2 regions of the Shewanella sp. Shew256 genome follow, and region 2 is predicted to be linked to the other one. Evidence: riboswitches for the same ligand, from Rfam matches in the RefSeq annotation. Region 2 holds a riboswitch; the other holds the start of a gene.

Region 1 (15,217 bases), on a different contig from region 2:
TCGCCAGTTATGCTCGCACCCGCAATCTATCTGCCTTAACACTGGCGGATAAGGTCCTAGTGTTAGAGCAGCAAACCATAGGGCTCAATAACGTCAACGACAGACTCACCTACTACCGAGGTTTGCCGCTGTCGGGGGATGAGCGCCAAGGTTTACTACAGTGTCAGTTGCGCTTGGCCGACACTCTGAGCCACTTACTAAACCAAGCTGAATTTAGCCAACTGGCGTTTGAGCTGACGCAAGCAGCTTTAGAAAATCATGCTGCAGCAAGTCAGGAACAGGCTTTACTCGGTGAGCAACTAACTGCTTTGTTGCGCCAGCATCTATCCATTATGGATAAAGCTAAGCTGCACACGGCGCAGGCCAGCATTCGCCAAGGCTTGGGCAATCAGCAGTTTCAACTGGATATTCAAGCGGCTAACTGCCAGCTTACAGATGAAGTAGCCGAAGTGAATACAGCCAATAACGAGGAAGAAACGGCAAATTCAGGCACTTTCTCAGGGACTATTGCCAGTTATCTGTTAAAGCAACCCGATGCCGAATGCCGTCAAACCCTGTGGCAAGCCTATCAAGGTCGAGCTAGGGAGCATAATCAAGTCGCCTTACACCGTATTGCCGAGCTGCGCCAACGTATTGCCAATGACGCAGGCTTTAGCGATTACGCCAGTTATAGCCTCAAGGATCAGCTACTCAATACCCCTGAATTAGTTAAAGCGTTTCTCGACAGTCAAACCGAAGCGATTCAAGTTGCCCCTTGGGATCTTGGCCGAACCTTATCGCAATTACCCAGTGCACAAACCACCGCCCTCAATACCCGTGAACTACTCGACAAGGCCTTAACAACCTTAGGCGAGTTTGGTTTACGTTTTGAGGTGATTGGCGAGCATCTAGATTCAACAGCCACGCAAACGACACTTTCTCAAACGGCACTTTCTCAAACGGCACCAGCACAAGCGCAGCAACAGATCCTCCGTGTTTACCATACAGATAGATTATTAGGAGAAGTGTATCTGGCTTTAGGCGCTCAAGATAAAGTGAACAAACCTAGCAATGCCAACCAACACACCCTCAGGCAAAGTGTGATTGGGCAGCAATTTGGTCAACAGGCGCTCGAGCTGCCCGCGACACTCAATAATTTCAAAGATATTGAACGCTTTACCCAAGCCCTTGCCGATGCGATGACCTCGCTGGCACGCGGCAGTCATTTTTACCTTAACAACACCTTAGGCCCGACTCTCGATACCAATCAATTACCAAGCCTTTGGCTCGCTAAGGTGTTACGCCAAGCACTATTTCCCCAATTTGATACCCAATATATTCAACCGAGGGAAACGCTCGCAAGCGCCTATGCGACTCAGCTTAAAGTTTTTCGCGCTAAGGTGGCACTTAACTTTTACCAGTCCTTAAACCAGCAGAGCTATCCGGATTTACCTGCTGAATTTAGCAAAAGCTTTGGGGCGAACTGGGCGCAAGCGATTGATTACCCCTATAGTTTCAATGCTATCGCCAGCGAAGGCCCACGCTATTATCAATCCCTGTGGCAAGCCAAACTCGCAACGCTTGTCCATCAATCCACCCAAGACTGCCAAGATAAACTTGGGCTTTTTAATCTACTCGTGGTCAATGAGACCGCACTCACCTTGAGCGAGCAACTGCGCGCCATACTTGGCGAACCCGTGGATGCCGCTGCGCTTATCCAAAGGATTATCCATGTCTCAGGATCTGAAAATCACCCACACGGCACAACCGAAACACAAACTCACGCTATCCATTGCGCTTTTTAGCGGTTTAGCCTTCTTTACAGCACAGAGTGCTTTTTCCAACACACAAAGTACGCCCCCGAGTCACGTTGGGCTTGAGAACTCACAAAACGTTCTCAAGCCAAACGCAGCGGATAAAACTGAATTAAGCCAAAGCGACGTTGCGCAGCTTATTCAACACAACCTTGAAACCCATCTCTATACACTCCCGCCTCGGGTACAGGGGCATTATGGGATCCGCCTCTATCGCCTGACGGGCGATGAGCAATATGCCAACGCCGCATTAGTCGATCTTTATGCGGTAACCGAAGCTCAAGCGTTTTATGCCTGCCAAATGGATAACCCTGAGTTTGTACGCCAAGCCTCACAGAACGCTATCGCCGAACTGGGTAATGGTCCCAGAGCCAAGGCCCGAAAAAAAGCCCTCGCGCCCTTTCCTGAATTTTTATTTTATTCCGATGTACTACTGCGATTTGCCAGTCGAATCGATGAGTTAGGCTTTACAGGTCCATGCCATAGTCAAATGATCCAAGCCCTCAAAAAGGCCGACCTACGCCAAGGTTTGACCGATCCCGCGATGATTAAAGCCTGGGCAGCGCAGCTGATTAACTATGTGTATTGGGCCAAACAATTGGGGGTGGGAGATTATCTAGAGGATTATAAAACGGCATTTACTCGGGTTTACCCCGACGCGCACGATGCCACTCTCAGCAAAGCACAGTTTCGCAATAAGCTCTACGGCATGACGCATTTTATCTTTGCCGCGAGTGAATATTATCAGCATCGGGTTGATACCACTGAATTTGCATGGATTTTGGATTACTTTGACGCCAACATTGAGCGGATTTTACAGGATGCGACCGATGATATTATTGCCGAAGTCGGCATTAGTTTTCTGCTAGCAGGCAAAACTGACCATCCTATCGTGGCTCAAACTCGGGCTTATATTGCCAATTCGTTTGATGCCGACAGCCAAATTATCCCCTCACCCAAGGGCAATCCTGACTTAGCCCTTGGCGAGCATCGCAATGTGCTTGCGATAATGTTGCTTAATTGGCCAGAAACCCTCTATCCCGGACCTTATCTTAACGAACTTAACGCGACGAAAAAGTATTTACCTATGGGCGTGACGCCTAAGGTTATCGATTAACCCATTACCCATAAAGCTTACTGATAAGAGGTTGTCACGCCGCTGCATTGCAACGCGATAACCTCTTTTTCAATTAACACGATAATAGTATTGAAAAAACGATCATAGCTCGCCACTATAAGCCTCAATCTATCGCTTTTTTAGAAACCTGTCGTTTTCGACATGAGGACAACCATGACTCGCGCGAAATCCACCCTTGAGCAATGGCGTATTTTACAGGCTGTCGTCGACTATGGCGGCTACGCGCAGGCGGCGGAAAAGCTTAATAAGAGCCAATCCTCACTCAATCATGCGGTGGCAAAGTTGCAACACCAGCTTGGCATAGAGCTACTCGAAGTTCGAGGCCGCAAAGCTTACCTGACACCACAGGGCGAAGTATTATTGCGCCGTTCGCGCCATGTGACTCAGGCGGTGAATGAGTTAGAACAACTTGCTAGCAACCTCGAGCAAGGTTGGGAGCCCACACTCACCATTGCCCGCGAAATCGTCTATCCGATGGAAAGTCTAGTGTGCGCGTTAAGTGACTTTTTACCCCATAGCCGCGGCACACGCATCATAATGTTGGACTCAGTCATCACTGGTACTCAAGAATTAATCCTTCAAAATAAGGTCGATATTGCGATTTGCGCCGGAATTCCACCGAAGGGCTATTTATCCGAGCCTCTGTGTGAGCAGGAGCTGCATCTGGTTTGCCACCCGAGCCATCCCTTGGCTGAAATGGGTACCTTAGACGATGACAAACTACTGGCGCAGCACCTGCAACTGGTCATCAAAGACACGGGCTTGCAACCCAATGTGGATATCGGTTGGTTAAAGGCCGAGCAGCGCTGGACAGTATCGAACTTCCATGAGGCGAAAGTCATTTTAAATCAGGGCATTGGTTTCTGTTGGATCCCATCTTTCCTGATTCAAGAAGAATTAGCCGCAGGCAAACTGGTGCGCTTACACCTCCAAGGCAGCCAAAAACGGCGCATTATGCTAAGCCTTGTGATCCCAAATCGTGATCAACAGGGGCCCGCTTCAAAACTGCTGGCTTCTTATCTCCTTAAGCATCATGGTGTAAGTACAAGCGAGTAACCACGCTCACATTCTTCCACCGTGTGCGCCAAAACCAACTCTTGGCTAGCAGGGAATCACTATGGGTTTATCCTTTAATGGCGACTGAACTTGCCAAACAAAGCAGGCTTAAGTGATTAGTCTTAATGGCCAAACGCTAGTTAGTTAAGATTTGCGGGCATTTCGAGAACGAGAGGCTAGACATTCACATCTAAGAAGCGTGGACGGTGCAGTGCTAAGGTTTGAGGATTGAACAGACCGCGTGTATTTTGACCGCTTGAGGACTCGAGCGCCAATCCATTGGACATAACACTATCTGGCTCGTAGCTAGACGAATCACTTATCCGCTCAAGTGAAACATCATTCGAACCTGATTGATTAACTTCAGTGTTTCCCTTACTCGCTAGAGTTGCCACGGCGACAGAGCCATAGAAACGCACCGCATTACTGCCGTTTAATGTGTGACTCGATGTGCCCTTGTTGTCACGAGACGACGCCAACCGCTGCATAGCAACCTCTGGCGCTTCATCCTTATTTGATACGGCGCCGATCGCTAAGATCGCCGTTGGCGGCTCGATGGTCTCTGTCGTATCAACTTCAGGGGTACTTGCTGCATCTGAAGTTTTACTCGATGCAACCTGCGCCGCAATGGCTTGCTTAATCTTATCAATCACTTCTGTCACAGGTGCCGATGGTTCCTCTTGGGGCACAGTGATATTGCCATTAGCATCAATCTTGCCCGTGACTTGAATTTGGCGCACCTTAAGCGGTGGTAAACCGTCAATCTGAGCCTCGGCGCCAATCAGGGTTTCTGTTGTCGGTTGATCAACAATCTGCTGCTGACGTTCCTCAGCAAGTTTAGCCTTGGCATCATTCATTTTCTGTAGCGCTTCTGCGGCAACACGAATATCGGCCGAAGAGGGATCTACTGGCGCCATTGCCGCCGCATAGACTTGCTTCATCTTATTGATGGTCGCCAGCGGATCGCCAGGCACTATCGACACATCGATTTGCACCTCACCATCAGTCGCATAGCGCTGACCATCGGCACCTTTTTCATACTTGAAACTGGGGCTTTGAGCATATTGACCGCCCACACTCGCATGGGCATGCTCATGGGCTTTGACTTCTGTGTCCCTTGATTTTAATGCGTCCAGTTGGGCTTTTTGCTGCTCAATTGCCTTTTCTTGCGCTTGTTTGACTTGCTCTTTCGCTAAATCTTGCTGACGAGTTTGCTCGTCCTGAGCCTGCTGCGCTTGTTTACTTTGGTCGGCTTTGGCAAAAACCTCGGCTAAGGCTTGCTGCTTTTGTTCCTGCTCTTGTACCGCCTGTGCCCTTGCCTGCTTGGCTTGTTCATCTCGTGCATTTTGAGCTTGAATTTGTTCCGCTTGAGTCTGCTGCTGTTGCGTTTGAGCATTTGGGGTTATCCCAGCACCGACTTGGCCAATTTCCTCCGAGGGTTCATTAAAAACAAGGCTTAACTGCTCACTTAAACCGCTTGATTGATTGCTATCAGGAAGCGCATTTGAATTGGCAAAAGCTGAAGCGCTGAAATCTGACGCTTTGCCCATCGCATCGGCACCAGCAAATTCGGTCGTAAAAGGAGTAACTACAGCACTTGACGCATTTGGCAATATGCCATTTGACTCTGTTGGGCCAATATTCGCATCTATTGGCGTTGATGTAGAGAATATATTGGCTACCCCCACACTCGCGGAGCCAACACTACTACCAGTAGTAGCAATGGTGGCCGCAAGGCTTGGGGCTGGTGGAGCAAAAGGCGTAATAGCACCACTTGTGGCGCTAAAACCGACGTCCGATGCACTTAAGGCTGATACTGATGGCTGAGTGGCTATGGCAGCAATTTGCCCCTCCCTCATTCCACCAATAGAGCGGGGGCCGGTAAGTAAGCTGAAACTACTATTACTTGATGCTAGTAGGCTTGTATCTAACGGAGCCGAATGTGACTGATTGAATTGTAGTGCTTGTAAAGGCGCTTTATTCGAATGTAACTGTTTTGAATTCAGCTGTGCCGTGGCGTTTCCACCGAGTGCGGTGAAAGCCTTCTGAACAGAGACTGTATCAACATTAGATGAAATCGGAGGACTAGCAGGTTTGACATCTGTCGATAACGCGGGCGTTGTCGTACTCATGGGCACAGCTTGGTCCATCGCAGCCCCGAGACTGCTTAATGATGGCGCAAGTGCCCCACTCGCTTCGAATTTTGGTGTATTCAGGTTAACGGTTGAGGCGGAGAGCGTTGCGACCGCCTGACCAATTCCTCCTTGATAAGTCTGTCCGCCTTGAGGTTTTCCCCCTTTTGGTGACTCAATTGACTTATCAACACCTAAAAACGAAGTGGATGGCGCGCCAATTTGTGATGACAGCGCCATAACCGACATAACTATACCTTGATGTTGATTATCGAACCTATTGCTTCAGATTCACGTTCAAGCACCTCAGTCGATGCCTCTCCTTGTCGCAATGATTCATTTGCCGACAGTAATGCAGAGGTTTTATCGGGCTCATCTACCGCTTTAGCGGTTTCTGTGGGCGCAGCACTTTGCGAAGGGCTAGGCTTTGCCACATCAATCGTTGCCTGCGTTAACCCTGATTGAGCTGTTTGCAAGCCTTGCAGACCGGAAGCATAAGCAGATTGGATTTGCATAGGAGTTTTCCTGCATCTGATGATAACTGGGTTAATTATTAATCAAACCTCAGGCAAAGTACAGGTTTATCCCCCGCCATAAAGGCATTTTAAAATCACTTTAAGCCCACGATTAACGCGCAATCCAAGCCGATTCCCAATCCTTAAAAACCGGATTAAATCCCCTGAGCCGCATTTGAGTCATGACCTGCTCAACGGTGCGTTCATCGCTTATCTCAAACTGATCTAATTGGCTCTCTGGCGCCTGATAACCGCCTGGCTGTGTTGAGCTCCCAGCACTCATCTGTGTGATCCCAAGCGGCAGTAAATTGTCCCGAAGCGATGGCGCCTCGCGTGTCGATAAACTGATATCAAGTTGCTGATTAAACAGTCTAAAGGCACAGATCATTTGCACCAGTCCAAGATCGGTTAAATGCACTTTTGGCGTTATGCCACCAGTACAAGGTCGTAAACGCGGTAACGAAATACTAAAGCGAGTACGCCAGTAATGCCGTTCTAAATAGTCCAGATGATGGCCCATCAGTAACGCATCGAGCCGCCAGTCATCTAAACCCAGAAGCACACCTAGGCCTATCTTATCGACACCCGCTCGGGCAACGCGGTCGGGCGTTGCCAGCCGATATGCAAAGTCCTGTTTATTGCCTCGGGTATGATGCTTGGCATAGGTCGCCGCTTGATAGGTTTCTTGATACACCATCACAGCATCCAGCCCTAGCTCGACAAGCTGACGATAATCAATCTTCTCAAGTGGCTGTACCTCCATGGCCAAATAACTAAACTGCTGTTTTACAATGGGTAACACACGCTTAAAGTAATCCATCCCCACTTTGGTTTCATGTTCCCCCGACACCAGCAAGATGGAGTCAAAACCACGGGATTTGATAATTGCCATTTCGGCCGCAAGTTCCTGCTCATTGAGCACTTTGCGCTTTAGCTTATTGCTCATGCTAAAGCCGCAATAGTCGCACTCGTTGGCACACAGGTTCGACAGGTATAAGGGCAGATAGAGTCCGATATTGGCCCCAAAGCGTTGCCGAGTGAGTGCCGCCGAGCGTTGAGCTATTTCTTCGATATAGGGTTCTGCTGCAGGAGACAATAAGGCAAGTAAACTCTCTAGATTACCCTCGGGTTGCATTAGGGCGCGCTCAACCTCTACTGCGGTGCAGGAATATAACGCCAGCAATAACTTATCCCGTTCAATACGGGCAAATTGGTCGACAAAACTCATTGCTGCAAAAATCCTGTTAGTGGACTGGTATGTACAGCCTGAGTCTGCACTCGGCCAAGACCCGCTTCAAAGGCGCGTCGTCCGCAAGCCACCGCATCCTTAAAGCACTGCGCCATTTCAATGGGAGAGGCACTGCTTGCGATGGCGGTATTCACCAGTACGGCATCGGCTCCCAGCTCCATCGCGTGGGCCGCATGGGATGGCGCGCCAATTCCCGCATCAATCACCACGGGCACTTTTGCCTGCTCAATAATCATCTTGATAAAAGGCTCAGTCACCAGCCCCTGATTGGTTCCAATTGGGCTTGCCAATGGCATTACGGCGGCGCAGCCCACCTCTTCTAAACGTCGACACAGCACAGGATCGGCATGCACATAGGGCATCACGATAAACCCACGTTCACACAGGGTTTTGGCCGCGGCTAACGTCTCGACCGCATCGGGCATCAGGTATTTAGGATCGGGATGAATTTCAAGTTTAACCCATCGTGTTCCCAGCATTTCCCGCGCTAATTCGGCGGCGAATATCGCTTCCTTAGCATTACGCGCACCCGAGGTATTAGGTAAGAGTCGCACGCCCGCTTGCCTAAGCGGCGATAGCAAATCATCGGCCCCTGTTTTTAAATCAATTCTTTTCATTGCAACTGTCACTAACTGCGATTTAGACGCCTTAATTGACTCCAGCATCAGCTGACTTGAGCTGAACTTACCCGTGCCGGTAAATAATCGTGATTCAAATTCCACACCCGCAATCGTTAACATCTTAACCTCCCGCGACAACGGCAAATACATCAATTTTATCCTCATGGTGACAGAGGATAGATGACCATCTATGTTTGGGTACAACGGCTTCGTTAAGCACTAAGGCAACCGAGTGTTGGCAAATATTTTGTGCTTCTAACAGGGCTTGTAAACTCAGCGGTTGTTGAAGTGTCTGGGGCACATTATTGAGATGAATTAAAATCATAACAAACCTCGATTAGGGACAGATTTGAATGAAACGGCTGTAGTTGAATGATGGGTGTTAGCATTAGCTCTTTCTACACTCTTGCTTGGTTCGCGTGACATTAACGCACTAGACTTTAATGAACTCGGTTTTAATCCGCACACCTCGCACTCGGGATCACGGGTTAAGGCGGCCGAATGCCATTGCAGCAACTTGGCATCGAAGCGCCAAAATCTTCCAAGTAACGCTCTAGTGGAGGCTATTGGTGGACTTGTCTCTTCGAAAGATTGATTACCCGTTTGTTGTGTTGTAGAAGTTGGCGGCGTGGCTAGGAGCAACAATTGCATGGCTAGCAGCGCCTGCATCGATGCCATCACGCCGACACTGGGGCCAAGTACACCTTGGCTGGTACAGTTTTGTGGCGCGCGAGTATCCGAGGGGAAAATACAGTGATAACAGCCTCCCAAAGGGAAACGCTGCTGATCTACGGCAAACAATTGGCCGTTGAAAGCGGCTATCGAGGCGCTCACCAGAGGCAAGGCATGCTCAACACTCAGCCGATTGATGCAATGGCGCGCCACAAGATTATCAGTGCAATCAAGTACTAATCTCGTTTCTTTGCTATGGTCTAACAGACGAGCAAATACCGCGTTCGCAGACTCAAGAGTCAGATGCTCAGCAACGGCATCAATCTCACAACCTTGCGCCAACACGGCTAATTTCTGTTTAGCAATTAGGGCTTTGTGATGGCCAATATCGTCGTCACTAAAGAGCAATTGTCGCGGTAGATTGGACAATTCCACCCTATCGCTGTCGACAAGCGTTAAGCGTCCTACACCGGCGCAGGCTAAATACTGCGCCGCCAATTGTCCAAGGCCGCCTAGGCCTACGATAAGCACATGAGCCTGTTTCAGCTGCAACTGGCCAGCCTCGCCGACCTCGGGTAAGAATATTTGCCGCGAATAACGAATAAAGTCTTTATCGGCAAGGGATTGCGCCTGCGTCATGCTCATAGGCGTGACTCCCAGGCTCGCGTCAATTCGGCAAGGGCCATTATTGGGTCTATTGCCTCGGTAATCGCCCGCACCACGGCAATATTGCGCACCCCAGTCGCTTTGACTTGCGCAAGATTCGAAGGTCCTATGCCACCAATTGCGACTAAGGGATAGTGCGCCTTTAACAGCTCAACATAATGAGTTAATTTGAGTAATCCCTGCGGCGCCGATGGCATTTGCTTGGTGGTCGTCGGGAAGATATGCCCAAGGGCGATGTAAGATGGCGCATGTTGATGGGCACGCAGCAACTCAAAATAACCGTGGCTCGAGATGCCCAGCGCCAATCCTGCTGCATGAATGGCGTTAAGATCCGTCACCACCAAATCTTCTTGGCCAAGATGGACCCCAAATGCGCCATGCTTTATCGCTAACTGCCAATGATCATTGATAAAAAGCTGCGCATCATAATGTTTACCTAAGGCAATCGCGGTTTGGATTTGTGCCTCGAGTACATCTGTCGTTAGCGCATTAGACTTTATCCTGAGCTGCACCGTCTTCACGCCTGCCGCTAATAACTGCTCTAGTAACAGTAGGTTATCGACAACGGGATAGATTCCTAAGTCAGGCTCAAGGCGCTTAAACGCGCCGCATTGCACATCACTGGATTCACTCAAGCTGTTTAGAGAATAAGCCGTAACATGAGGAAACGCCGTTAAGCTTTGCGGCCAAGCGGTACGCGCGAGTGGCCCTGGGCCTTGGCCAATACCCTGAGCTTGGGTTAAACCTTGATTAACATAGGCTTTTGCTACCACAACGGCATCCTGCAACACAAAGCCAAAGGCTAACACCGAGGCGATGGCTGAAGACAGAGTACAACCACTGCCGTGATTATGCCGCGTGTTTATCCTTGCACTGCTGAGCCAAAAGCCGCCATTCGCGTCGAGCGGTGAGCAACCAGTAACTTGATGACAAATCAGCAAATCTTCCGCCAAACCCTGATTATCTGTGGCACTGCGATGACTTGTGATATCGCTTTTTTGATCGCTAAAGTTATCCCTTGTATTAATGCCTACACTTGCCTGAGCCGCAAAGTAAATATCGCCGCCCTTGGCTAATACGCTGCAAGCTAATTGCGTTGAGAGTTGCATTGCCGCAGCGGCGAATTCTGCTTTTGTGTGCAGTCGTGACGCTTGTATGTCTTTTGCGACAGTAAGCCTTGCCAGCTCCTGCACATTCGGCGTTATCAGGCTAATCAAACCCTTAAAGGGAGTAAAATCCAGTGGCTGGCTCGCCGTGCTCTTATCCCCTAGTTCATCCCCACAGCTTGCGACCATTACAGGGTCGAGAATAACGGGGACGAGTGGATACTGGGTTTTAAAACCAGCCAACCAATCGGCAACTAAATGCACTTGCTGCTGATTCGCGAGTAAGCCAATTTTAATCGCCTGAGGCGGTAGATCGGCGAACAGGGTCGAAAGCTGCGTGAGTAGCATTGCATCACTCACAGGCTCAACTAAATCCACCGCCACCGAATTTTGGGCCGTTAACGTGGTAATCACGCTGCATCCATGGCCGCCCAAATCCTTGATGGTGGCTAAGTCGGCTTGGATCCCCGCGCCGCCACCGCTGTCGGAACCCGCAATGGTCCAGACGATAGGTTTAGGCGCTAAGTGGCTAACATGTATAGCAGGGGTCATTATCAAACCTCCGCAACCTGTACTGTGGGTTTGAGCTCTGTCCCATCCTGATGCTTTGCCGATTCATTGGCTGCATTAGCATCGCCTAGCGGTAGATACAGTTTGGCGCCCGAGGCCGCAAACTCGGCCGATTTTTTCGCCATGGCCGCCGCTAATTCATCTTGGGTTTTGACTCTGATCTGCTGGATTGCTTCTTTGCTAGCTTGCCCTTGTGGAGCTGAATTTATCGATGCAAGCGCTTCAACGCTCTCAACATTTTGGCTTGACGAAGCCACTGACAACGTACCCGCCGCTAAACTTGCCGCATAGTCGCGCACATCTTGGGTGATCTTCATCGAGCAGAACTTAGGGCCACACATAGAGCAAAAATGCGCAACCTTGGCCGACTCCTGTGGCAGGGATTCATCGTGATAGGCACGCGCGGTGTCAGGGTCGAGTCCCAAGTTATATTGGTCTTCCCAACGGAATTCAAAACGCGCCTTAGATAACGCATTGTCGCGGATCTGCGCGCCTGGGTGGCCTTTAGCAATATCGGCCGCATGGGCGGCAATCTTGTAGGCAATCAGCCCTTGTTTGACGTCCTGCTTATTGGGTAAACCTAAGTGCTCTTTCGGCGTCACATAGCAGAGCATGGCGCAGCCATACCATGCGATCATCGCCGCACCGATCCCAGAGGTGAAATGATCGTAACCCGGTGCGATATCGGTAATTTGTGGCCCTAATGTATAAAATGGCGCCTCTGCGCAGTGAATGAGCTGCTTATCCATATTCTCCTTGATAAGCTGCATCGGGATATGCCCAGGCCCTTCGATAATGGTCTGCACATCGTATTCCCAGGCGATTTTGACCAGCTCGCCTAAGGTTTCAAGCTCGGCAAACTGCGCCTCATCATTGGCATCGGCAATAGAGCCAGGACGCATACCGTCACCTAATGACAGCGAGACATCGTAGGCAACGCACAGCTCGCAAATTTCACGGAAATGGGTATAGAGGAAGTTTTCCTGATGATGGCTCAAGCACCATTTGGCCATAATCGACCCGCCGCGGGATACAATCCCAGTCACCCGTTTGGCGGTCATGGGCACATAGCGCAATAACACGCCCGCGTGGATGGTAAAGTAATCGACACCCTGCTCCGCTTGCTCAATCAAGGTATCGCGAAATACTTCCCAGGTCAGGTGCTCGGCAACACCGTTTACTTTTTCAAGTGCTTGATAAATCGGCACTGTGCCAATCGGCACTGGCGAGTTGCGAATGATCCATTCGCGGGTTTCATGGATATACCGCCCAGTGGACAAGTCCATCACAGTGTCCGCGCCCCAACGGGTTGACCAGACTAACTTTTCGACTTCCTCCTCAATGGAGGACGTAACCGCCGAGTTGCCGATATTGGCATTCACTTTCACCAAAAAGTTACGGCCAATAATCATGGGCTCAGCTTCAGGGTGATTGATATTTAACGGAATAATGGCGCGGCCACGGGCAATTTCATCGCGGACAAATTCAGGGGTAATCGATTTACCGATTACGGCGCCAAAGGATTCACCTTGGCCGCGGCGGTTTAAGATTTCATCTTGCACCTCGGCGAGCGCCATATTTTCCCGAATCGCCACATACTCCATTTCGGGGGTAATGATCCCTTGGCGGGCATAGTGTAATTGGCTCACGCGCTTACCCGGTAAGGCACGGCGAGGACGAACAATCGCACTTGAGCCGGCTTCGAAGCGCAGATGATCGAGCCCATCATCCTTCAGGCGCTGCTGGGTAAAATCTGAGGTCGCACAATCGAGCACTTCGGTATCTTGGCGCTCGATAATCCAAGGTAATCTGAGTTTGGCTAAGCCTTGGCGCACGTTAATTTGCGCAGCTGGATCGGAATAAGGCCCCGCGCAGTCGTACACAGGAATGGGAGGGTTTTTCTCGACTACAGGCGCGGTCGCAGTGCCGCCAATCCGCGTATCGGTTTGCAGAATTTGCCGCATCCCTACACGGAGATCCTCACGGCTTCCCTGCAAATACAACTTTTGCGAATTAGGGTGTTGTAATGGTTTAAGGGTATCGATAAAGGCTTGGGCCTGGGCGCGCGCCGCACGGCGGCTCGTTTGCCCTTGGGTGTTCACGGCAATCGATTCTGAGGACGATTCTAAACTGGACATAAGCAATCTCACTTTAACAAATAAAAATGGGGTTGCTTGTCTGGAGACTTGAGTGTTGAAGCTGAGCGCTGCAAACCCGAAGCGGATTTGCGGACTCAATAACGACTAAATCGATGGGTTAATACAGGGCAAAAGGTGGCCGCTGGTACGATTTAATGGATGTTATTATGCTTGTTTCCTTCGCAGGTTTTAACCTGATCAGGTTCAACGGATCCCGAATAAACGGTCTCAGCCAAGAGGCACTCCGACAAGATGGGCAAAAGTATAGGCAGAAGCGCAGTGAACAAACAAGCGTAATTTCAGAATAAAAATTAAATTATCAATCAAAAATAAAGAATATATAACGCATTGTATTTAAACATTTTTAATTTAAATATGTTTTATGGCTCATGGATAAAACTATTTTCAGTGAAAATTTATCATCACTACTTTTTAACCTTTTGGCCGCTTTACCATCATTTTATCCAGTTGCGCCTTAATAGCATCGTCAATTTCTTGATTCATTTTCTTGCCACTGCAATTGAAGGGAAACCCTAAATTCTCAGCATAGGGATTAATTTGGGTGCCGACTTTAACGACCCGATAGCAGGTATCCCCTTTACGGACAATTCGATTGGGATCCAGCTCTAAATCTAAACTGGTGGGGCCGCTAAAATCGTCGGCATTGGGCACAATCAACACCTCCATCTCGGGGCTCATTTCAGACATAGTCGACCGTTTAGTGTAATGATTTGCCTGCTCTAGCACTAAATCATCTAAGGCTTGCTCACGCTGACGTTCAAAATAACGCTGGGTAAATAACCCCACGCTACCAGCCGCACCGCTGCTTTGCTCACCAGTATCTGACTGCTCAGTACTTGCCGCTTCAGCCGAGCTTGATTGGACTTCTGCCTTTTGAGGTTTAATAGCTTCTTTTGCACTCTGCTGGGTTTGGCCCTGTGTTGAAGTGTTTGAAGCTGCTCTATTTGACCCTTGTGCGCTGACTTCAGGAGGTTTTGCAATCTGCTCTGTAGTTTTTGGCGCAAGCTTTTCCGCGGGTTTTGGTGGCACTTTTGCGGCGGGTTCAACATCCACTTTCAGCTGCGTAGTGTTAGGCGGGAAAGTGATCGGCTCACTAGAAACGGTAGGTTCTTCAACGGAGGAATCTTGAGGCGGATCCGTTGGAGCGGTTTGCGTTGGCGGCGCATAAAAAAAATATGCCTTTAACGCCTTGGTGGTAGTCCGTGTGTTGGCTGAAGATTCAGTAAAGGACAGCCCTAAGTGTTCCGACTGGGTTCGCCATAAAAAAATTAATAATAACAGCAGTAAGCCATGGCCCAAGATGACCCAAAACAATGGCTTAAGATTGAAATACTGCGACCACTCTCGCCCACTTAGATTTGAAGATGTTTGAAATGTGCTATCGATATCTTTTGGGTTAGTTTCATGCAAATTAAGGCTTATATCGCTCCCCAAAGGCTCTGCATGAGCGCTAAAAGGCTTAGGGTTTAAATCTGTAGTGCCCTGGGCTGTAGCGCTGAAAGACGTTGCACAAAAAGGCATAACGGAAAATGGTGCGGTCT
Region 2 (15,217 bases):
GTAAAAGTTCGATAGCGTCCAAGTGATTATCCCTGTTCTTAAAAATGGGTGCGTGTAAATTGGCACAAGCATAGCAAATTGCGGCTAAAGAGGTACAAAAAATCCCACGCTAGGGTGGGATTGAAAGTGTTACAGGCAAAGTCATTTGGCTTACTTTACGCCATAACGCTTAGCGATAAAGTAATCGAGACTGGTATAACGCCCGCCTCCTAGGCTAAAGAGTGCCAGCAGCATAATAAAATAGGTCGCCGCAAACTCAATACCATTATTAAGCACCACCAAGTTACCCGAGCTGGTCAACCAATCGTAATTGCCGTATTCCTGTAACAGGGATTTAGCTTTATCCAGCTTGTCAACCGCCTCGAGCACCCGCTCATTGGCGAGCCATGAACTGCCATCGGCAATCGCCAGCCAACCATTAGGCCAATGCACAGTAAACGCCGCCACCAGCATGGTTACCATCAAAGGGATAGAGATCAGCCGCGTCGCTAAGCCAACAAGTAACAAAAACGCGCCAAAAAACTCCGTGCCCGCCGCCAAGGTTGCCATTAACGTCGGCATAGGTAAACCCAATCCCCAGTCGGGATTAGCAAACCAAGCCACTGTGTCTTCAAAGTGTGCGAGTTTGTTATAGCCAGCCTGCATTAGCACTGGCGCGAGATAAAGCCTAAGGGCTAAGGGGGCAAGGCCCTCAGCATAACGGCTCACATTGAGGAATTTTTGATAAAGGTTAACAAGGGACATGGGCAATCTCTAAATCAGATGGAGTTGCCCAATAGACCTTGGCTTCGGGATTAATCTTTCGCGGCTTTTGCCACTTTTTCAATCCCCTCTTGATTTAATTCACGAAGATCTTGAATAAGCTTATTCAGCTTTTTATAAAAATGTTTGGACTGCTTTGCTGACAAGCTAGCATTGATCGTGAGTAACAAGCCGCCGAATGCTTCGGTATTTTGCCTTAAAATGGCGCGGTGTTTTTCCGACTTAAGCTCGTCAGGGCTCGTCATCAGCAGGGTCAATCGCTCGGTAAGCAGCGTAATATCGCTGCGCTGCCCAAGGGCAACTTCAAATTGACGTAACCATTCGTGGCGGTAATCCAGCCACATATCTAAGGTCGACAGGCGCTGTTGATTATATTGATGAATAAGCGTTTTTTGCTCATCCGTTACGCTACCCAACCAGTCATCAAATTGCTCGATAAGATTCTCATCGGCCTCCTGCTGTAACTGCTCGGGGGTTTTACCGGCAAATTCCTTAATCAATTCCTGCTCGTCTTTTCGCGACTGGGTAAGAATTTGCTTCACCTGTTCATCGGTTAACGATGAGATAATCGGCAACATTTCCGCCAGCGCAAACTCAAATAACCGAAACCAATGCCGTTTGGCGAGTGTGACATGCTCGGCCCACAGCGCGGGAGTTAAAGTATTAGTTTGGATCTGCTGCTCAACTTCGGTTAACTGCGCAACATAATGGCCGAGTTCTTCGGATTGGTGCCAAAGCACAAACTTGTCGATAAGCCCATCGACGACCTTTTGCTGGTTTTTATCTAGGCTGACATAGTCATCCAACTCCCAACCTATGGCCCAGTCGAGAAAATGGTAACTAAATTTGGTCGAGCAGGCCGTTAAGCCAAACAGCAATACCACTAACAACACAGCTTTTTTCATCAATTTGCATCCGTTCAGCCTTGGTCATCCTATGACACTGAGGTTAATAGAAAGTTTATTTTTTTAACACAGCAACCATAACCAAACAGAGGCAGTGAGAAACAAAAGACTTAAGACGTGTGGCTGATAAGTGGCCAGAAATGATCGAACCAGTCGAAGTATTCCTTCTGCCGCTCACCTTGGGTATGCGCCGCCATCAATAATGCCCAATACACGGCAAACACCCAATACATCTCGATGGCGGCGGGTATCGCCTTGATGGCACCCGAAGTTAAGCCGGGATGCCCTGCCAGATACTGCCGCACTAACAGATGCCGCTGCGCAGGTGTTAATTGGTGCGTGGCGAGCACAACGGCCAGTTCACACAGTGGATGGGAAGCGGTTGTATACTCAAAATCTATGCAATACAACTGGTTATCTTTAAGCAGCAGATTATGGGGATTTAAGTCGCGATGGCAAAACTGCGGTTTGACTAAACAATCGGCTAAGGTTGCCGTCCAGCCATGGATCTGCCTTTGTATGCTGAGCAATTGTGCCAATCGGCTCTGCCACGCCTCGCCCTTATCCGCTGCGGCAAAGTCTAACAACTGTGTGTGATATTCCTGCCATTGCTCAGTGATACTGATGTGGTACGGCCCAGTTGCTTGCTCGCGAAGCTGTTGCAGCAATTGCAGTAACAGGCTGTGGGCGCGATTCGGCGTTATGGCTTCCAATAGGGCGAGCCGTTCAGACGGATACCAAGCATGCTTGTCTGCTGCCCCCTTGATATCGGCATGAGATAGCAGCCAAGCCTCAATGTGCACTTCACCCAAGCAAAAGGTCGCCGCGCTACATTGATACTCTAGATCTTTCCAGGCTACGTACTGCAAACTCAGGTCTTGCAAGCTCAGATCTTGATAATGTGATGCCATACTTGGCTTGCGTGGCACCTCGGGTTGCTCAAGTGTATCAATACCACTTGCCGCAATACGCTTTTCGATAACCAACTCCTCCCTCCCCTCAATATCCTCCATCAGCGGCGCAAACTGAGATGCTATAGGAAGGCTTGGGAGAGATTGCGCGAAGATAAACTGGCTTAGGTAATAACGCTGATCGCCACTCACCCAAAGCAACTCGGGGGCAAGCTTTGCCTTGGCAAGATGGCGCCAATAGAACAACTCTTGCTCCCGCGAACAAAAGCTGTCGGCGGCATTGGCGTTTTCTCGCAAGACATAATGCGCCGTCGGCGTTTCGATATGGTAGTTGTGGTTACTTAATCCATTCGCTAACGGCTGAATTTGGCTGATATCAGTAAGCCCTGCCTGTGCTAATACCGCAAGCTGTGTATCCTTGTTCTGATCAACAATGGGCGGCATTAGCGGCAGACCACTAGAGTCATGTTGAATAGGTTATTAGGCATTCGCAGCCCTTGTGTATTGGCCATCATCTTTTGATATCTACCGCCTTAGCCGAGTAGCTTTGCGGCGCTCGACTCCAGATGGGGATTACGGCTATCGGCAAGGGCGGCGCGCCACAGGAAATAGCCTACAACCGCTAGGCCAACATAGAGCACGAATAATAAGGAGGTCAGCATTAGTCCCTTGCTGAGGTAAAGGTAAATTGATACTAGATCGATAACCACCCAATACAACCAGTTCTCCAACACTTTTTTGGCGACTAAATAGGTCGTCATCACCGCAAAACAAGTGGTGGCCGCATCGAGATAGGGAAAGGAAGCCTGGGTAAAAGTTGCCATACCATGGCCAACGCCAAGGGAAACAATCCCCGTCGCGACAATCAGTTTTAAATGGGTTTTCAGCGGCCAAGTGGTCACTTTCACCCCTTGATGTTTATCGCCACCTTGAGTCCAGAGCCAGTAACCATAGAGTGCCATAGCCATATAATAAATATTCAGCACCGACTCCATCAGCAGTGCGACTTTCCAAAACAAGACAGTGTAAATGGCCGTGCTGGTAAATGCCGCCACCCAGCACCAAACGCTAGCCTTCATGGCCAGTAGCAAATAGGCCATGGCCAATACCACGGCTAAGGCTTCCCATGCGGTCATCACATGGACTTCTCCTAGGGCCGCATTAACACTATTGACCAGCGTTAACCATAATTCTGTCATTGCCTTACTCTCACTCTATATCGCTTGCTTGAACCACTTAGCTTTAGCGTTCAAGTTAACTTAGGGCATTACTCGCTGTGGGCTAAATTCAGCTCACCACCAATAAACTTACATACAAATACAGCTTTGCCCCATTTTTCATGGGCGGCTTGCATCTCGGTCGCCAGCATTGCCATCACGTCTTGATAGTCGCCACAGACTTGCGTCGCCATAGCATTGGTAACACGTTGAATCGTTGGGTAACTGTCCAAGCGGTGGATAAACCATTTGATCGGGTCGAGATAATTTTCATTAAAGGGATACATGCTAATTTCGGCGGTGAGTTTCATCTTCACTCCTTGGGTCAAATGCTAATAATGCAATCGTCAGGCGGTGACGCAATTCGCGAGCACAGCCTGACATCTGATGTCTCATTCTTAATGGGATTACATAAACTTAACGTTTAGTGTCACCCCAATTTGGCGTGGGTCGCCGTAGCGGATATATTGCTTTTCCGCCCAGCCGTTATCCGGCTCATTACCAAAATAGAAACCACGCACGCCATATTCTTCATCGAACAGGTTGCGGCCCCATAAATACGCCGACCAGGCACTCGCCTCGTAACCTACACGCGCATTCACAATAGTGTATGGCTCAGAGCGCGAGTCGTTGCTGTCTGAGTAGTAAAACTCACTCTTACCACTCATGTTGACGTTGGCAAACCAACCCGAGTTCGCACGATAGGTACCGCCTAAGCTGTAGGTTAAGTGTGGCGAATGAGCCAAATCGCGGCCCGTTAAATCCACGGCGCTACCGTATTTATCTTGGTACTGGTAATCGCCGTACGCTGTCTCTAACCAACCCAGACTTGAGTAAAACTGGAGATTATCGGTGGCATACCAAGTGGCGTCCAACTCCGCACCGTAGTTGTGTGAGCTACCCGCATTTTCAGTGTAGAGGATAAAGCGTTGTGGCTTGTTCGGATCCTGCTGGGATGCGGCCACTTGCTGATCCTGCCTATCCATATAGAACAGCGCCAGATTCGTATCGATAAGCCCTTCAAACCAATGGGATTTAAGACCAATTTCGTAGTTGTATAGGGTTTCGGTATCAAACTCTTTTTTATCATTGAGTTCAACTGGCAAGGTCATGTTAAAACCGCCCGCCTTGTAACCGCGAGCCACTCTGGCGTACACATTATGGGATTCATTCAGCACTTTGCTCAGCGCAATATGGCCGCCCCACATGGTTTCGCTCGGGTCAAAATTATCATTGTTGGTATCTGAGTAATGGCTATTGCGACGCTCGGCACGCAACCCCACAGACAAGGCATAATCGGCGCCTAAATCCGTATCCAACTGACCAAATACGGCGTAATTGGTTGCTTCATATTCGGAATCTAACACCTCATCGGGCCAAGTATTATATTCAGAATACAGTTGGTTATCTTCTTTAAGGTTCATAGCATAAACCCCAAGTAACCAGTCGGTTGAACCCGAAAAAATACGGCCTTGATCGGTCGAGCTTAAGCGGAACTCTTGGGATAAGGTCTTACGCTGACCGGTTTTGTCCCAGAAGTAATCGTACTGACAAGGGGCGAGATTGCCCTCATCCTCACATTGCTTGGAGGCCCAATATTCAGGGTTAGCCCAATCGCCATCGTAACTGTAATGGTGATCGGTATTGGCAAATGAAGTCAGCGAGGTAAGCTCAAACGACTCTGCGCCCGAGTAAGTCGCTTTAAATCCGGCGCCAGTGGTGCGCTGGCTATCGACACCCGGCTGATCCGAAATAGTATGTTTAGGATCGTTGGTTAAACTCCAGGCATCGTAGCCGTTATCAAAATCGGCATGCAGCAGGGTTAAATCGAGTTGCAAATTGTCGGTGGCATACCAGCGTAATTTAGCGCGGCCAGTAAATTCATCACGACCATTGGTATCTTCTTTATTTAAATAGAGATTGTCGCGATAACCGTTTTGTTGATGTTGCTGCAGCGACACGCGGTACAACAACTTGCCCGAATCGCTCAAGGGGCCAGAGCTAAAGCCACTGAAGGTTTGCAAATCGTCATTACCTAAAGAGACCTCGGCGCCATGTTCAAACACATCGGTCGGGTCATTACTCTTAAGGTAAATCAAGCCCGCTAACGCATTGGCACCATAGCGGGTACCCTGCGGGCCGCGTAACACTTCGACCTGCTGCAGATCGTACATGCTCGACACCATGCCGATACCGGATAAATCAATATCATCAATGATATAACCCACAGACGAGTTAGGCGCGCCTTGATATTGCTCCTGCTCACCCACGCCGCGGATCTGAAAATACTTAGGACGCGAGCTGCCACCCGACCAGTTGAAGTTGGCGATAGAATTCATCACGTCTTCAAAGTGCTGGGCACTTTCATCTTGAATTTGCTGGGCATCGATAACGGTAATGCTCGATGGCATTTTTTCTAAGCTGGCACTGCGAAAATCCGCCGTCACCACCATGATTTCCATATCATTGCTAGGCTCTGGTTTATCGATAGCATCGGTTTGCGCCCACGCGGCTGTACTCAAGGCTGCCGAAATGGCCAGCGCCAATGGCGCACGCGTTAACGATAAGGAGAAGATGGAACCCTTGGTAGACTTTTGGGTGTAAGACTTGTTGTAAAACTTTTGGTTAGACATAGGACCTCAAATACATGTTTGAGATCCGGCAACGAATAAGCGATTCAGAAGTGTGCTGTTGATTGGCCCATTCCTACGCCGGTATTAGCCGGATCAGGTTCTAAGGGTTCGTCTGATGACATCTCAGTCTGCCACTTTGTTAGCAAACACCCCTTGGCGGCGCTAAGTATACATGACGAAAATCATAAAGTAGACACTCTTGTCACTGCACATCAGTAAATGACGCTTAGCTCACGCCATTAATGCCTTTGTTGAAACCTCTGACAGCTCACAATCGGCCAATATAAACGCCCTTCTCTCCTTTGGCTGATTTGACCCAATATGCGTTCTAATGCTATAGAAGGCGACGATTTTAAGTATGGTAGAAGGGTCAACTCAATGCAGCTAAAACCGTTAGCCAAGGGACGTTATAGCCAGCGATGGGAACAAGACTATCCTCTTATTGAAGCTGTGATTCTTAGCTGTATCAGCGAAGTCAAAATGCTCAAAAAAGGCGCTCACCTGATGACACAAGGTGAAGCCATAAACTCGCTGGTGTTAGTCAAGCAAGGCCGCGTATCGCTGGGGCACACCGCCAGAAATGGACGTTGTTTCCAATTAGGGACTATCGATTGTGATTCGCAGCTCTTTGGTGAGATGGAGTTTTTTACCCAATACCAGTGCCAGCTCGACATCATCGCTAGTGAGCCCTTAGAGATCTCGCTAATTAGCACTGAAAAGTTGCAACATTCCCTCGGCCAACACCCGCAACTGGCGCTATTTTTTGCCAGTGCCATAGCGATTGATTACCAAGATACCGTCGATATTTTTACCCGCAGACTGCTTTACCCCATCAGCTATAACGTGGCATTCGATATCTACCATGAGTATTTAAACGATTTACCCGTCGATGGTTTTAGTAAGCGTTATTTAGAGGCAGAGCGTTTTGGTACCACAGACAGGGTCTATCGACGGGCACTGCAACATTTGGAAGAGCGCGGTTTAATCGAGCGTAAAAAAGAAGGCATTCGGATTAAAAACCTGAATGCACTTAAAGCTTTTGTCGAAGCAGGCATTTAACCCACTTCGACAACACCCATACTCGGCGGATAACAACCAAGTATGGGCCTTTAGCTTAACTTGCCGAAAGTGATTGTGCTGACATCGCAGGTTTCATCCGACTCGATGCAATCAACAACATAAAGATTGCGGCGTAAAGCACGGGGATCACATACATCACGGTTTGTAAGCCGATAATACGCTCGAAGAACGAACTGATCGCTGGGCTAAACATGGCGCCCGTACTGCCACTGATCAAAATGTAGGAGACATTCTTACTGCTGGCTTGCTTCACAAACGACACGCCATAGGCAATAAACGCATTGTAAAGTGCCGCGCAGACAAAGCCGTAACCATAGGTTAAATAAGCAATCCAATTCAACTTGTCGGTAGTCACAATCACAAAGGTGATCACCATAGCTAAACCAATAATACCGACTAAGAAATGATGAATTTTTACCCGGGTCACAATCAGGGTTGAAATCAAGGCACCTATCAGCGCGGCCGACCAGTATTGGGTAATGATATTGCCCGCCTCTTCAAATGGGATATCAAATTTTTGTTTTACAAATAACGGTGCCCACGTGAGGAAGGTATACAGTGCCAGCATGCCTAAAAATAAGCCGATACCACCGCTGATAATGCCGAAATTCCACTCCGATTGTTGTTTCTCCTCCGTATTCGATGATTGCTCGCACAGAGAAAAATTGGTGAATAAGCTAATAATTACCGTGCCTAAGGCAACCAAACCCACGGCTAAGTAACTGTAACTCCATGATAAGGCATTGGTTAAGGCGTAGGTTGTGATCAGCGGAAACACCACCCCAGCAACATTAAAGGTCGCATCCTGCACCACTAACATAGTGCTCTGCATTTTGGCTTGCCATACTGACACCACAATAGTGCCTGCGATACACAGACCAATCCCGCCGCAGAATCCAATTAAGGTCATGGCTACCATCACCACTTGTAGCGAACTGGTAAGGTGTAATGCCAGCGCAGAAAGCGCGACTAGACTGTAACTGAGTAAGGTGATCCGCTTGATGCCCAACTTTTCAATAAAGAAGAAGGCGGCAATGGTCCCTGCCAATGCGCCACCATTAAGTAAGGAGAAGATTGAGGCAACGTCGTTCACATCGGCTGCAAACTTCTCCGCTATGGGTTCTATCAACATCCCAAATTGCGTCGCAAAACCCGCCATAATAAAGTTCGCGAGAAAACTAATGGCGGTTAAGGTGATTTTATTATTCATTTTTGTCATTCCATCGTGAAATGCGAAAGGTGCAAAGGTTAACGAGTGACCTAATTCAGCGCAGTCGCGAGCGCGAGTTCGATCATATTATTGAAGGATAACTGGCGTTCTTCGGCGGTGGTTTCCTCACCCGTTAGGCAATGATCGGATACCGTGAGAATGGCCAATGATTCAATGCCCTGTTGATGTGCTAAGCCATAAAGACCAGCCACTTCCATATCAATACCCAATACCCCAAAACGCTCCAGTGCTGGGATCATATCTTCGTCGGGATCATAATAAAGATCGCCACTAAATACGTTGCCAACTTTCACGCTAATGCCTTTTTCATTGGCTTGGGTATAGGCTTTGTGCAGTAAGGAAAAGGTGGCCGAGGTTGCCATATGATAGCCACTGCTACGCTTGGCATTCGTGGGTGAGTCGGTACCCGCCGCCTGCGCTAAAATCACATCCCGCATTTGCACGTGTTTTTGGGTTGCGCCTAAACTGCCGATACGAATGATGCGCTTCACACCAAAAAAATTAATCAACTCATGGCCATAGAGCACCATTGAGGAAATCCCCATACCGTGCCCCATTACAGAAATACGCTGCCCTTGGTAATAACCTGTGTAGCCCAGCATATTGCGAACGTTGGTGACTTCTGCGGCATCAGTAAGGTAGGTTTCGGCAATATATTTCGCCCGTAGCGGATCGCCAGGCATAATTACAGTTTCAGCAAAATCAGTAGGTTGTGCATTAATGTGCGCGGTCATAGGTCTATCCTCATCAAATAATATGCTGATAGTAGTGCTCAACCCTGAAATAGTTTTAGGACTAAAGTCCGCTTTTCTGTCGCTGTTTGAGTTTTTCCGTCGAACTGAGTTAGTTATCGCAACTTTGCTTCTCGGCGTAGCAACCGTCACGGGACAAACTCAATCCCGCACAAACGATCAGAAGGAAGATGGGTTGGTGAGGATGAGGATGAGGATGAGGATAGATAAAAGCAAAAGACTTACGCCCTGAAAACGTAAGTCTTTATAAATGGAGCGAAAGCCTTTATCAACGCGCGTTAACTTAGCTTTGAAATGCCAAATGCTCTAACGCGATAGTGACAACTCAACCCTATGATTCAAGCTTAGTTTGAATAGGTCTCGCGCACATAAACATCGAATTTCGCCACTTGTGCATTTGGGGCCACGGCCGACACTTGCAGCTGTTGTTTACCGTGTAATTTCACCGATTTCCAACTGGTGGCTTCATCTTCGACGGTAAAGCCGCTGGCATCATACCAAGTGAACTTATATTGCACTCGCATATCGCTTGAGGACTTGCTGACGATCAAGGCCGAACCTTGGATAAGATCGCCAACACGGCGCGCCTCAACCCCTTCAACACTGATATCACGGGCGAAGCTGTTGTTATCGACGCGGGTTTCTCCCAGTGAGTTCACCGAAATGCCCGCCGTATTAGTGCAGGCACCGAGTGTCAGTGCTGCAGCCAAGATTAATCCACTGTAAATTGCTTTCATTTTGTTTTCCCTCACTCACAAAAACCTAGGTGCCGAACAACGGATGGGCAATGACACTACGCGACGCCAGCTGAACTTATGCTTAACGTACACATCGGCAAAACCTGCTCATCCTGCCCCGCCCTCGCGATTAATCAATCAAAAAGTGCGCCCTTGCGGTAGCGATCAACTGCTTACGATTGGTTTGCCAACAATTGATATTCACGTTGGCGACCCGTCGACCCTGACGGGTGATACGGCATTCGGCAAAGCTGTCTTTATGAAGGCCGGCACGCAGGTAATCAATGGAGAAATCAACTACTTTTGGCACTTTTGCCGTTTGCATAAACACCATTAATTGCACTATGGCTGACATTTCCATAAAACCAGCAATCACTCCGCCATGAATCGCGGGCAGGATTGGATTACCGATATTGTCGTCCTTAGCGGGGAGTTTGAAAATCAGCTCGTCGCCAAAGCGCTCGACCTTCATGCCAATAAACTTAGCATAAGGTACATGTTCGAGTAGATGACCAAAGTCGTTCAGCTCGGTGGCGCGTTTTACAATCCCCTGCACATCGAGGGTTTTCTGCTCGGTCGGCTTATTTGAGTTCATCTGTCTCTCCTAAGGGCGGCACGGCTTCTCCCATCAAGGCTTGTCTAAAGGCATCGCCCACCATTTCAGGGCTGATCCGCATAAAGGAGCCCACCGCATGGGCGATAGGATCATCAATGCTGTCCTGATAGGCGATGGCGCGGGTAAAGGCGATATTAGATGACAACTTATAGCACTCGGCAAAGCCATAAACTGGCTTATGGGGCTGGGCGGGCTTCATATAATCGACCCGTAAGTCGAGGGTGGGCGAAATCTCTAAGGATTGATATTTTTGAAAAATCGCACTCACTACAGCGCTGCCACAGGCGGTGTCCATCAGGGTGGTGATCACCCCGCCATGGATAACACCTGTATCGGGATAACCAATTAACTCAGTGCTATAGGGCAACTCAATCAGTACATGATGCTCACTGGCCTCGAGCACGCTGAGCCCTAAGCGGCGGCACTGGGCGAGCTGATCGACAAATCGCTGCGCCATTTGAGTCAGCGGGAAAAACTCGGGATTAACCTTCATTGACCTTGGCTCAGCATGGGTCCCAGTGGCTCTCCGCCGACGAGATGAATATGGATATGGTACACTTCCTGTCCGCCATGTTTGTTGCAGTTCATGATCAAACGATAACCGTCTTTGGCAATCCCCGCCTCTGCCGCCAGTTTAGCCGCCACAGTCATCATCCGGCCGAGTGCAGGTTCATCCGAGGCTTTCATATCATTTGCAGTTGGGATCAAATGATTCGGCACAATCAGAATATGGGTTGGCGCCTTTGGCGAAATGTCTCTAAATGCCGTCACCAGCTCGTCTTGATACAGAATGTCGGCGGGAATTTCGCGGCGGATAATTTTGCTGAAAATGGTTTCTTCGGCCATGGGGAGTCCTCCTTGGGTTAATTGGGATAGTATACTAGCAATTCAACGCTTTGTGTCTCCAGATATTTTGCGTTTCATTTGCCTGTTGTGCGCATTTTTGGCAGCATGACGCCCATTAAAACGCAGCGGTTTTACAGGATAAATTATGATCCACTATCACATTATTCCCGTCGATCCCAAGGCGCACTTGTTCGCCGTCACCATGACGGTACAAACGCCTCACCCTAAGCAAGTTTTTAGCCTGCCCGCGTGGCTTCCTGGCAGTTATATGGTGCGGGATTTTGCTAAGAATATTATCGACCTCAAAGCCACAGGCGCTAACGGTGAGCCGCTTACGCTCACTCAGCTGGATAAACAAACCTGGTCGGTCGAACATCAAAGCGCCCAACTTACTTTAACCTATCAAGTTTATGCTTGGGACTTGTCGGTACGCACCGCGCACCTGGATATGACCCACGGCTTCTTTAACGGTAGCAGTGTATTTTTAGCCGCCCACGGCTTTGAGGCAGGCTTACACACAGTAACAATGGCGGCGCCGACCGAGCCGAGCCTAAACGAGTGGCGCCTTGCCACCAGCATGACACGCCAAAGCAGTGATGAATTTGCCTTTGGTGAGTTTTGCGCGCAAAGCTATGACGAACTTATCGATCATCCAGTTGAGATGGGGCTATTCACCCACGCCAGTTTTGAAGCTTGCGGCGTCAGACACGATATCGTACTAAACGGTCGCCACCGCGCCCATATGCCGAGACTCTGCCAAGATTTAAAGGCCATTTGCGAGTATCAAATCAAGCTGTTTGGCACGCCCGCGCCCTTTGAGCGTTATCTGTTTATGACGACAGTACTCGACAATGGCTTTGGTGGTTTGGAACATAGGGCATCGACGGCACTCATGTGCTCGCGCAAGGATTTACCGCTGTCGATGGATGCGCCGATTAACAACGACTACCGCACCTATTTATCCCTCTGCAGCCATGAATATTTCCACAGCTGGAACGTCAAGCGCATCAAGCCGGAATGCTTTTTACCCTACCAACTTGAGGCTGAGACCTATACACCGCAGCTGTGGGCCTATGAGGGCATCACCTCCTATTATGATGATTTCCTCACCTATCGCGCAGGCTTAGTCGATGAGCAAAGCTACTTAGATATGCTGAGCGAAACCTTTACAAGGGTTTATCGCAGTCAAGGCCGCTTTAAACAAAGCATTAAGGACTCCAGCTTTAACGCTTGGACTAAGTTCTATAAGCAGGATGAGAACGCCCAAAACGCCATTATCAGTTATTACACTAAGGGCGCCCTGTTTGCCCTGTATCTTGATTTAACACTAAGAAGCGAAACCCAAGGTAAATACAATCTCGACGATGTGATGACCATTCTGTGGCAGGAATATGCTCTGCAAAATCGTGGCACCACAGACGTATGTCATCAAAGGATTGTTGAGCGTTTATTAGGGCGTGATTGCCAAGATCTCTTCGCCTATTTAGACAATACCGACGATATCCCACTGGCACCGCTACTTGCCGAGTTTGGGGTTGAATTGACCCTGAGAGCGAGCAATGGCGCACAGGATGTCGGTGGAGGCTCAGCCAAAGGGTATGAGATTGCCTTTGGCGCTAAGACGCAAGCCGCGCCAATGGGCCTTAAAGTGACCACAGTCACCCAAGGCAGCCCTGCTCACCTTGCAGGTTTAAGCGCCGGAGATATCTTAATTGCGGCGGATAATCTGCAGGTGACAGGCCAATTTGAAGCTCAGCTTCAGCAATACCCTCTCGGAGAAAGCTTAAGCCTACATTGGTTTAGACGCGATGAATTGATGACGGGAGAACTGATTATTGCTGAGGCGCCAAAGGATACAGTTGCCTTAAGCATCACAGATAAAGATAAACTCCAGGCTTGGTTGGGTCGCTAATTTTCAACGCATTAGCCTTTAAATTCGTCTTTAACCCATAAAGCACAAAAGGGGCAATCGTATCGACGATTGCCCCTTTTTATTTAATTCTTTGTTTGCTCAATTGAATATTGGCTTAGCGATACATCAACAATGGGTTACACCACCACATCGTGTAAATAGGTTTGCGCCCACGCGATGGCTTGACCACGGCTCGACACACCAATCTTACGGAATACACGGTACAAGTGCGTCTTAATGGTGCTCTCACTGACAAACAATTGATTAGCGATATCGAGGTTAGTGCTGCCAGACAGCAGGGCTTGTAACACTTCACGCTCACGAATGGTTAATGGCTCGGTATCTTCAAACAGTCCAAAGTCATCATTCACCCCGTTCACCAATTGGATAGGGATCACTCTGTGTCCGCGCAGGATGTTGGAAAGGCCAAGGCTGATTTCAGTCAATCCTGCATCCAGATAAAACACCCCTGCCGTGGTCGAGGCTTGCATTAAGAAGCGGGCATCAACTTGTTTAGGGAACTGGATATAAACAACTCGCACACTCGGATGTTCGCGGGCAAGCAAGCGTTGAAATTGATAGGCTTTTTGAAGATCGACGGTGGAAAGATCAATCACCACCATAGAGGCTTGGTTATCTTTGATTTGATCGCACATCTCATCCGGGCTGACTTGCGACAGCTTAACGAGAAACTCCTGCGGCCAGCGTCCGGCCAGCAATTCCATCAGAACTTGCGATCTTGACACTACAATCCAATGTAATATTTTGAACATCCTGCTCACTCCCTGTCTGGTTAACGATTATTCATTTTGAGAGGAGAAACATCTCTCAATACCACTTCAACATCCGTTCAATAGACTTCCAAGTCTACCGTGCACACGATATTAGCATTAGATAAAACAGATTCAAAAGACTTACGATAAAAATATTTACCGTACGCAAATCAAAAACTTCTGCAACTTTAGCACTGAGTATTGTCAATCAGAAGGCTGAATTTAAACTGAAAATAATGCGCTATTTTGAATAGAAAGGCGTAAGATCAAATCAACATAAATCATAAGGAAATACCATGTCCAACCCGCAGCCAAACTCTATTGAAATGCAGTCCTATCGCGTGTGGGACAGACCTACGCGTCTGTTCCACTGGATTAATCTCATCCTTGTACTCGCCCTGATTATCGTTGGCGGCATGATGATGTTTCGCAGCGACTTAGGCATTACCGAACTCTCCGGCAAAATTGGGCTTAAAACCATGCACGTCATCATTGGCTATGGCTTTGCAATTAATTTACTGATCCGCCTGGTTTGGGGTTTTGTGGGCAATAAATATGCCCGCTTTAGTCATATGTTCCCCAATACCAATAGCAAGAGCGAGTTACAAAGCTATAAAGCGGAACTTGCCGCGGGTAAAAATCCCCAGTATCTAGGCCACAATCCTAAGGGGAAATTCGCCGTACTCGCCATCATGCTCTTGCTTGTCACCATAATGATCACAGGCCTGATCCGCGCAGGTACAGACATTTACTATCCGCCGCTCGGCAGCACAGTACAAAGCTACTTAGCCGCAGCGGATGTTGAGCCAAGTAGCTTAAAACCCTACGATGCCACAGGCGTA

Evidence for each region. A riboswitch is a leader RNA that binds a small molecule or an ion and turns the genes downstream of it on or off. The one in region 2 is predicted to bind thiamine pyrophosphate.
Region 1: another riboswitch for thiamine pyrophosphate. It lies ahead of thiC (phosphomethylpyrimidine synthase ThiC); the one in region 2 lies ahead of B5P39_RS11090 (TonB-dependent receptor).

Annotation. Positions count from the first base shown of each region.
Region 1 covers NZ_NAJR01000004.1:76,612-91,828, forward strand. Annotated here, with positions in the region: gene B5P39_RS08500 (M3 family metallopeptidase) at 1-1,784, shown strand, start outside; gene B5P39_RS08505 (DUF3541 domain-containing protein) at 1,711-2,910, shown strand; gene B5P39_RS08510 (LysR family transcriptional regulator) at 3,085-3,987, shown strand; gene B5P39_RS08515 (putative metalloprotease CJM1_0395 family protein) at 4,164-6,368, opposite strand; gene B5P39_RS08520 (hypothetical protein) at 6,371-6,634, opposite strand; gene thiH (2-iminoacetate synthase ThiH) at 6,747-7,862, opposite strand; gene B5P39_RS08530 (thiazole synthase) at 7,859-8,623, opposite strand; gene thiS (sulfur carrier protein ThiS) at 8,625-8,828, opposite strand; gene B5P39_RS08540 (HesA/MoeB/ThiF family protein) at 8,825-9,820, opposite strand; gene thiE (thiamine phosphate synthase) at 9,817-11,499, opposite strand; gene thiC (phosphomethylpyrimidine synthase ThiC) at 11,502-13,655, opposite strand; TPP riboswitch at 13,814-13,912, opposite strand; gene B5P39_RS08555 (hypothetical protein) at 14,088-15,217, opposite strand, start outside.
Region 2 covers NZ_NAJR01000005.1:115,454-130,670, reverse strand. Annotated here, with positions in the region: gene B5P39_RS11120 (NAD(P)H nitroreductase) at 1-22, opposite strand, end outside; gene B5P39_RS11115 (HvfX family Cu-binding RiPP maturation protein) at 151-744, opposite strand; gene B5P39_RS11110 (DUF6279 family lipoprotein) at 795-1,667, opposite strand; gene B5P39_RS11105 (phosphotransferase) at 1,778-3,022, opposite strand; gene pnuC (nicotinamide riboside transporter PnuC) at 3,112-3,777, opposite strand; gene B5P39_RS11095 (YkoF family thiamine/hydroxymethylpyrimidine-binding protein) at 3,846-4,106, opposite strand; gene B5P39_RS11090 (TonB-dependent receptor) at 4,203-6,428, opposite strand; TPP riboswitch at 6,482-6,592, opposite strand; gene B5P39_RS11085 (Crp/Fnr family transcriptional regulator) at 6,807-7,487, shown strand; gene tsgA (MFS transporter TsgA) at 7,543-8,718, opposite strand; gene deoD (purine-nucleoside phosphorylase) at 8,769-9,473, opposite strand; gene B5P39_RS11065 (YcfL family protein) at 9,836-10,228, opposite strand; gene B5P39_RS11060 (PaaI family thioesterase) at 10,359-10,823, opposite strand; gene B5P39_RS11055 (PaaI family thioesterase) at 10,810-11,337, opposite strand; gene hinT (purine nucleoside phosphoramidase) at 11,334-11,690, opposite strand; gene B5P39_RS11045 (M61 family metallopeptidase) at 11,836-13,602, shown strand; gene B5P39_RS11040 (LuxR C-terminal-related transcriptional regulator) at 13,740-14,375, opposite strand; gene B5P39_RS11035 (cytochrome b/b6 domain-containing protein) at 14,672-15,217, shown strand, end outside.